DNA from 2 places in the Fundidesulfovibrio sp. YSD1 genome. Region 1 is predicted to be linked to the other one. Evidence: riboswitches for the same ligand, from Rfam matches in the RefSeq annotation. Region 1 holds a riboswitch; the other holds the start of a gene.
The links. A riboswitch is a leader RNA that binds a small molecule or an ion and turns the genes downstream of it on or off. The one in region 1 is predicted to bind cobalamin.

Region 1 (4,265 bases):
TGGTCTTTTCCCTGCTGACCGTGGGGCAGTCCTTCTGGCACTCCTGGAACAACGACTTCCAGCCCCAGGGGCGCTACCTCTTCCCGATCCTGGCCATGACCGGCTGCCTGCTGGCGCACAGGGCGGACAGGCTCGGGCGCTTCACCGCGCCAACCTGGGCCGTGGGCCTGGTTGTCTGGGGGATGTCGATGTGGTCCTTCGTGGCGGTGGGGCTTGCGCGCATACCGCGCTGAGGGAACGCGTCAGATGATTTCGTTGACCACGTGGCCGACGATGTTCTCCATGATCACGTGGATGACCTGGTCGGCCGGAGGGGTGGGGATGATCACGTGGCCCGGGGGATGGGCCGCGAACTCGCCCGCCGGGTGCGCGACGACCGCATCCGGCGAGTGAACCAGCCCGTCATAGGCGGCTACGTGGACGAGTCCGTCGTACATGGCCTTCCCCCTGCCTTCCAGGCGGGCGGCCGAAGGCGGCCGCCCTTTGAGGAAAGAATAGTGCCTGCCCGGATTTTTGTCACTCCCTGATTCCAGGGTGACCTAGCCCTTGCTCACCCCGGCCTGGGAGAACGTGGCCATTTCGTTCAGGATCGCCGCCCCCGAGCGCAGGAGCACAAGCGCCAGGGCCGCCCCGGTGCCTTCGCCCAGGCGCATGCCCAGGTCCAGGAGCGGCCTGGCGTCGAGCGCGCGCATTACGGCCTGGTGGCCGGGCTCGGCCGAGGCGTGGCTGAAGAAGCAGTACCCGGCGGCGTCCGGAGCCAGGCGCAGCGCGGCCACGCACGCGGCCGTGGAGATGAACCCGTCCACCAGCACGGCCATCTCGCAGGCCGCCCCGCCAAGGATCACCCCGGCCAGGCAGGCGATCTCGAACCCGCCCAGCGCGGCCAGGATGGACAGCGCGTCCCCCGAGGTCACGGCCTCGCGGTTGGCCTCCAAAGACTTGGCCACCACCCTGGCCTTGCGCGAGACCCCGTCCGCGTCCAGGCCGGTGCCCGGTCCGGTGACGCCCTCGGGCGAAAGCCCCAGGAACGAGCAGAAGAGCGCCGTGGACGGCGTGGTGTTGCCGATGCCCATGTCGCCGGTGCCCACGGTGCGGCAGCCCTCGGCAGCGGCCCGGCGCGCCAGGTTCGCCCCGGTGAGCAGGGCCTGAAGGCACTGCTCGCGGGTCATGGCCGGGCCAACGGCCATGTTGGCCGTGCCCGGGGCCACCTTGGCCTGCACGAGCCCCGGGTGCTCGGGGAAAGGCCCGCCCGCGCTGCCCGCGTCCACCACCACCAGCCTGGCCCCGGCCTGGCGGGCCAGCACGTTGATGGCCGCGCCCCCGCCCATGAAGTTGAGCACCATCTGGCGCGTGACCTCCTGGGGGAAGAGGCTCACGTTCTCCTCCACCACGCCGTGGTCGCCCGCGCAGGTGAAGATCACGGCCGGGTCGGGCTGGGGGGCCTCTCCGCCCTGGATGAGGCTCAGGCGCAGGGCGAGCTCTTCCAGGCGGCCCAGGCTGCCCCGGGGCTTGGTCAGGTCGTCCAGGCGGGCCTGGACTTTCGGTGCCAGGGAGGCGTCCACCGGGGAGATGGAGGCGAGCAGGGAGTCGAGGGAATCGAAGGAAGAAGGCATGGGGTGTCCTTGTGCGCGCTCCCGGCGTCCTCCCGCCCCGCCATCAGGACCGCGCGGGGAACCGAAACGTTACTCGGCGCAAAGCCGCCTGCGGGTTTCGGCCCCCTGCGCGGTCCTGGCCGGACGGGGAGGGAGGGCGCCGGGGCGCTCGGAGCGGTCGCTCCTTGGGCTTGGGAAATCCTGGGCGTTCCCGTTGGGCAAATAAAAAATCCCCTGGCCCCCGGGGAGGGGGTCAAGGGATCGCCGTTACCATGGGTTCAATCCGCGAAACGGTTCCGGCCGTCCGTCTTCAGGCTCGCGGGTCATCCTCCGCCCGTCCTTCCCGTCCCCAGGGACAGTGGCTTCACGGGCATCGTCTCCGCTTACTGCGGCGGGACCGCCACGGACTTTCACCGTAGTTCCGTAACGGCCGGAAATGGCAGGGCAGGGCTTAGCCCGCCTTGCGCCTCCGGGTCAAGGGGAGCACGCCTTTGGGTTGTTCTGGCCCGTGGAGTCCATGACCTGCTGCCAGTAGCTGGTGTTCAGGTCGAGCTTCTTGCGTCCGGCCGTCACCAGGGGCAGGGGCACGTGCACCGGGACCTCGTGCAGGGTGCTGACCATGATCCCGGTCTTGCCCGCCATGCCCGCGTGCACGGCCATGGCCCCGAGCATGTTGCACTGGGCCAGGTCCGCGGCGCCGGCCGGGACGGAGCGGATGATGTAGCTTGGGTCGATGTACTTGAGCGTGATGGGCAGCCTGCCCTTGAAGTGGGCCTTGATGCGCGCCTGCAGAAGCCCGCAGATGTCGCCCAGCATCCTGTTGCCTGAGGCGTCCGTGAGCACGGATTCGGGCAGGAGCTCCTGCCCCGCGCCCTCGGCCGCCACGATCACTGCGTGGCCGCGCCTGAGGAGCCTGGCCTCCAGGGTCTCGAGAAGCCCGCCCGGGCCGTCCAGGGCGAAGGGCTGCTCGGGCACGAGCACGAAGTTGACCTCCTTGATGGAGAGCGAGGCGGCCGCCGCGATGAAGCCCGACTCGCGGCCCATGAGCTTGACGAGTCCGATGCCGTAGGGCGCGCCCATGGCCTCCACGTGGGCGCAGCGGATGGCCTCCACGGCCTTTTCCACGGCCGTGTCGAAGCCGAAGGTGCGCGAGACGAAGTGGATGTCGTTGTCGATGGTCTTGGGGATGCACACGATGCCCAGGCGCAGCCTGCGGCGCTCCGTGACCTCGTGGATGGCCCGGGCCGCGCGCATGGTGCCCACCCCGCCCAGCACGAAGAGCACGCCCACATTGAGCCGCTCCAGGGCGTCCACCACCTCCTCGGGGTCCTGCGGCCCGCGCGAGGAGCCGAGCACCGTGCCGCCGAAGCCGTGGATGTCCGAGACGCACTCGGGCGTCAGGCGCGTGACCCGGGGGGCGTTTTTCGGCGCGAACCCGGACAGCCCGTAGCGCACCCCGAGCACCGCCGAGACCCGGTAGCCGTGGTGGGCCTCCATGACGATGGAGCGGATCACGCCGTTGATGCCCGGGCAGAGCCCGCCGCAGGTGACCACGGCGCATTTTGTCTTGGGCGGGTCGAAATAGATGCTGCGGCGCGGCCCGGCGCGCTCCATGCGCGCGGGGGGGAGGGCGTCCGGGCCCTCGGGCGCCAGGATGTCCACCAAAACCCCTTGCTCATCGTCCACGAACAGGGAATTCTGGCGCGGGTTCGGTATCTTGGCCGGGCCGAGCGACGGCACGGCGGTCTGGTCCGGTGTCAGGCGCGGCCAGGGGCGGCCTGAGCGCTCGCTCTCGTGCATGCGAAACCTCGCGGCTGAGGGATGGCTGTCGGAGCCCACACTAGCAAGGCGGTCGGGAGACATGCAACCAGGACATTCACGCACTTTCTTCTTCGTCCCCCCGGTGCGCAAGCCCACCGGCGGCGTGGCCGTGCTCTGGCGCATGGCCGCCATGCTGCGCGAGGCCGGGCGCGAGGCCTTCCTCGCCCTGCGCGAGCCGCCCGCGTGGCGGCCACCCGGCCCGGACGTCCCGGCCGTGGACCTAGCGCGCGCCGAACTCCGCGCGTCCGACGTCTGGGTCGTGCCCGAGGGCTGGGTGAACGCCCTGGCCCCGGGGCTCTCCGCCGGGGCGCGCTGCCTGCTCTACGTGCAGAACTGGGCCTACCTCTTCAACGGCCTGCCACAAGGCGTGGACTGGCGCTCGCTGCCGGTGTCCTTCGCGGCGGTGTCGCGCCCGGTATCCTGGTTCATCGGGCAGTGCCTGGGGGCCGAGGCCCCGGTGCTCCGGCCGGGCATCGACCTCGGCGTGTTCAAGGCCCCGCAGCGCAAGCCCGGGGAACTGACCGTGGCCTACATGCCGCGCAAGAACAAGGCCCTGGCGGACCAGGTCCGCTCCATCGTGGCGGCCAGGGGCAACTTCGACGTGCGCTGGGTTGAGATAGCGGGCATGGGCCAGGCCCAGGTGGCCGAAGCCCTGGGCCTGTGCCACTGCTTCCTGGCCACGGGCTTCCCCGAGGGCTGCCCCCTGCCGCCGCTGGAGGCCATGGCCTGCGGGGCGATACCGGCCGGGTTCGCTGGCTTCGGCGGCTGGGACTACATGCGCCAGGCCGCCCCGGGGCGCTACCTGCCGGAGTGCCCCATGGACGAGGTCCCCTGGGGGGGCAACGGGTTTTA
Region 2 (4,265 bases), 500 kb from region 1:
GTGGAACACCGTGCCGCCGGTGTAGAGCGGCTGGAGCTTGTTCTGGTGCTCGAGCGCGGCGATCACGTCCTCGCACAGGCCCACGGGCAGATTGGTGGAGTTGGTGTAGTACGGGGTGCCGTTGCCCGAGGCCTGGATGTCCGAATAGAGGTTCTTGTCGATCTTGGCCAGGCGGTAGCTGGTGCCCTCGGCCGGGGTGGCCTCAAGGTTGTAGAGGTGCCCGGTTTCCTCCTGGAAGCGGCTGGTGATCTCGCGCAGGTGGTTCAGCGTGCGCGTCATGAGCCTGATGCCCGCGTCGGTCTCGATGCCCTTGCCCAGGATGTTCAGGCAGGCCTCGTGCCCGCCCACCAGGCCGATGGTGGAGAAGTGGCCCTTGTAGCCGTTCTTCAGGTAGCGCCCCGAATAGGGGAACATGCCCTTGTCCAGGTTGTCCTGGATGAGCTTGCGCTTGAACTCCAGGGCGTCCTTGGCCAGGGCGGCGTACTCGCCCACCAGATCCAGGAAGTCCTCCTCGCCGTGGGCCAGATAGGCGAGCTTGGGCAGGTTGAGCGTGACCACGCCGATGGAGCCGGTCAAATCGCCCGCGCCGAAGAGCCCGCCCACCTTGTTGCGCAGTTCGCGCAGATCCATCTGCAGGCGGCAGCACATGGAGCGCACGTCCTCGGGGGAGAGGTCGGAGTTGATGAAGTTCTGGAAGTAGGGCGCGCCGTACTTGGCCGTGAGTTCCAAAAGGCTCGACCCGATGGGCGACTCCCAGGGGAAGTCCTCGGTGACGTTGTAGGTCGGGATGGGGAAGGAGAAGATCTGCCCGAAGTAGTCGCCCTCGGCCATGACCTCCAGGAAGGCCTTGTTGAACATGTCCATCTCGGCCTGGAAGTCGCCGTAGACCGCGTCCTGGAGCTTGCCGCCGATGATCACGGCCTCGCCCGCCACGTGCTTGGGCGGGGTGAGGTCGAAGCTCAGGTTGGTGAACGGGGTCTGGCCGCCCCAGCGCGAGGTGGTGTTCAGGTTGAACACGAACTTCTGCACGGCCTGGCGCACCTGGTGGTAGGTGAGCTTGTCGTGGCGGATGAACGGGGCCAGGTAGGTGTCCACGTTGTTGAAGGCCTGGGCCCCGGCCCACTCGTTCTGGAGCGTGCCCAGGAAGTTGACCATCTGGCCAAGCGCCGAGTCGAAGTGCCTGGCCGGCCCGGCCGAGGAGCGGCCCTCGAGGTTGAAGCCCTCGAGCAGCAGGTCGCGCAGGCTCCAGCCCGCGCAGTAGCCCGCCAGGCCGAAGGAAAGGTCGTGGATGTGGAAGTAGCCGTGGTCGTGGGCGGCGCGGACTTCCTCGGGATATTTCTCCAGGGCGTAGCGGGCCTGCACCGTGCCCGAGAGGTGCAGCATGAGCCCCTGGAAGGAGTGGGCCATGTTGGCGTTCTCGGCCACGCGCCAGTCGGCCTTGGAGAGGTAGTTGTCTATGGTGTCGGAGATGTCCAGGTAGGCGGCCTTCTGCTCGCGCAGGGCGCGCCTCTTCTCGCGGTAGATGATGAAGCGCTTGGCCACGTCGTAGAGGCGCGACTCCATGAGCACGCGCTCGACCATGTCCTGCACGTGCTCCTGCCTGGGCACATCCGCTCCGGCCAGCTTCTCCTCCACCTTCCGGGCGAGGCGCTTGGCGAGAAGGGGGTCCTGGATGCCGCTGGCCTTGAGGGCCTTAAGGATTGCCTGGGATATCCGCTCGAGCGACCAGGTCTCCAGACATCCGTCGCGCTTCTCTATCTGCAGGGGCATGCGTGGTCTCCTTGCCGCCGGGGGGCGGCACGTAGAGTTGTTCCTTGAGTGCGAAACCCTCCGGCAGCTGACGCCGGGCGGCGCGCACGTCCTCCGGGGAGAGCCCCGGAACGAGGGTGATGCGGAAAAGAAATGATTGCGGGCGTTCGCTCGCCATGGCGAACACCTGGGCAAGCGCCCCGGCTGCCTCGGCGGGCGAGACGGCCCCGCCGGTGAGCGCGGGGTAGCGCTCCCAGGGGCCCTTCACGTCCACGGCGAACACCGTGGCGGGCGAGCGCTCGAGCACCCGGGCGATCACGTCCGGGCGCATGCCGTTGCTGTCCACCTTAACGGGGAGGCCGAGCGCGGCGAGCTCCTCCACCAGGCCGGGCAAGCCCGGGTCCAGGGTGGGCTCGCCCCCGCAGACCACCACGCCGTCAAGCCAGGCTTTGCGCGCACGCAGGGCCTTCAGCACCGCGCCCGGGTCCAGGACCGGGTGGCGCGAAGGGGTGAACGCGAGCGTTGCGTTGTGGCAGGTGGGGCAGCGCAGGTTGCACCCCCCCAGGAAGAGCACGGAGACGCTCTTGCCGGGCCAGTCGCACAGCGACAGGGGCGTCACTGCCCTGACCCTGGCCCTTGGGGCCTGGTCTTCGCGGCGGGGAGGTTGCGGTTCCATGCTCATAGGCGGTCCGGGTTCAAGTAGCAGATGCAAAGGCCTGGCAAAAGCAAAAAAGATTTCGCTATGCCAGTTAGTTACGGATTTCCAAATCCACGGCGGCCGCGAAGGCGCGCCAGTGCTGCGTTTGTCAAATACGAAAAATAATACGCCCCGATCGGGTGGTGGCGTCCTGGTGCGGGAGAGCCCGCCAGGACGAAACGCGGGAACCATGGCCCGTTCGCGGAGCCTGGCCGATCATCCCCGGATACGTCTTCTGACTTCCGGCCGGGTGGTGCGCGGAGGCCTTCCCGGGTTCTCACCCAGTGGCTCCCCGCCCGTTTTCGTGCCGGTTACAGCAGCGCGCCTGTGACGGATTCACACCGTCTTCCGTTTTCCGGGGCGTACTCGCGAAATGTATGAGCCTCCCCAGGGGGAGTCAAGTTAAAAATTACAACGGCTCTATTCGCCTGACTTTTTTCTCCAGGGCTTCTCTTCCCCGGCCCTCAGGCGGCGGATGTTGTCCTTGTGCTTGGCGATGATCAGCGCGGCCACCACGGCCGTGACCGGCACGGGCGCGAACCCGGAGGCCGCCCACACCGTCACGGGCAGGCTGGCCGCCAAGAGGAGCGACCCGGCCGAGACGAAGCCCGTGAGCGCGATGGTTCCGGCGCAGGCGAGCCCGGAGACCACCGTGGCCCAGGGCGAGAGCGCCAAAAACGCGCCTATGGCAGTGGCCACGCCCTTGCCGCCCTTGAAGTTCAGAAACACCGGGAACATGTGCCCGCCCACGGCGGCCAGGGCCGCAAGCGACGGGTAGAACGCGCCCTCGGACATCTGCCAGGCCACGGCCACGGGCACGAATCCCTTGAGCGCGTCGCAGACCAGGGTGAGGACGCCGAGTTTCGTTCCGCAGAGCCTGGCCACGTTGGTGGCCCCGATGTTGCCGCTGCCGGCGGCGCGCGGGTCGATGCCCCGCGCGGCCTGGGCGATGAAAAGGCCGAAGGGGAAGGAACCGGCCAGGTAGGCCAGGGCGAGCCAGAAAAGCTTGGCGATCACGTGCTGCTCCTTGCGTGCTGTCTTGCCTGGGGCGCTGCCCGCGCCGTGGTGTCCGAAATCTGCCAGAGCGTGGCCTCGCGGTCAACGAAGCACACCCGGCCGCCATTGCAAGCGCTCAAGGCGCGGCATTGCGGGACGCCCAGCCCCCGTGGGCGGACTCCGCGCGGGCGGCGAACCCGGCCGGTCCCTACGCCCCCTGGCCGAACAGGTCGCCCACGTCGGGCTTGTCCTCGGCCTCGCGCGCGCCCGTGACCCGGAACTCGTTGGTCAGCGGGTCCACCTTGCCGATCTTCAGCCAGTAGCGCTGGCCGGGCTGCGCGCGCCCGCCCAGGGTGTCGCTGCCCGCGCGCACGAACAACTGGATCTCCGTCATCATCAGGCTGGCGAACGGGCCGCAGTCCTCCAGGGCCACGGCCTCGAACTCCCGCTCGCGGCCGTGCTCGCGCAGGAACGCGAGCTTCCAGTATCTGGGCCTGAAGCGCTGGATCTGGCCCACCGCGTCCAGGCGCGCGGAGAGGACGGGCAGCATGGCCGCCAACTCCTCGCGCGAAAAGCGCGGGGAGCCCGAGGCCAGGAAGGCCTCCACCTGGGCCAGGTTCACGAAGTCCGAGATGCGCCGAAGCGGCGAGGTGATGGGGCTGTACGCGTCGGCCGCCAGGCTCGCGTGCCTGGCCGGGCGCACGTCCAGGCTGGCCGGGGCCAGCTGCTTGACCACGCGGTGCATCTCCACGGGGTCGGTCCAGATCCCGGCGTAGCCGTGGGGGATGGAGATGTCCTGGGTGCGGTGCAGAAGCGGCACGGC

Region 2: it holds a riboswitch for cobalamin, as region 1 does, so the genes downstream of both, ACZ5V4_RS12605 (radical SAM protein) here and cobT (nicotinate-nucleotide--dimethylbenzimidazole phosphoribosyltransferase) in region 1, are expected to answer to the same signal.

The regions. Positions count from the first base shown of each region.
Region 1 is NZ_AP043666.1:3,185,019-3,189,283, forward strand. It holds gene ACZ5V4_RS14830 (hypothetical protein) at 1-233, shown strand, start outside; gene ACZ5V4_RS14835 (hypothetical protein) at 243-437, opposite strand; gene cobT (nicotinate-nucleotide--dimethylbenzimidazole phosphoribosyltransferase) at 540-1,613, opposite strand; cobalamin riboswitch at 1,877-2,039, opposite strand; gene ACZ5V4_RS14845 (ATP-dependent 6-phosphofructokinase) at 2,067-3,392, opposite strand; gene ACZ5V4_RS14850 (glycosyltransferase family protein) at 3,454-4,265, shown strand, end outside.
Region 2 is NZ_AP043666.1:2,684,073-2,688,337, reverse strand. It holds gene ACZ5V4_RS12610 (ribonucleoside triphosphate reductase) at 1-1,770, opposite strand, end outside; gene ACZ5V4_RS12605 (radical SAM protein) at 1,694-2,425, opposite strand; cobalamin riboswitch at 2,655-2,853, opposite strand; gene plsY (glycerol-3-phosphate 1-O-acyltransferase PlsY) at 2,867-3,463, opposite strand; gene ACZ5V4_RS12595 (ribonuclease catalytic domain-containing protein) at 3,651-4,265, opposite strand, start outside.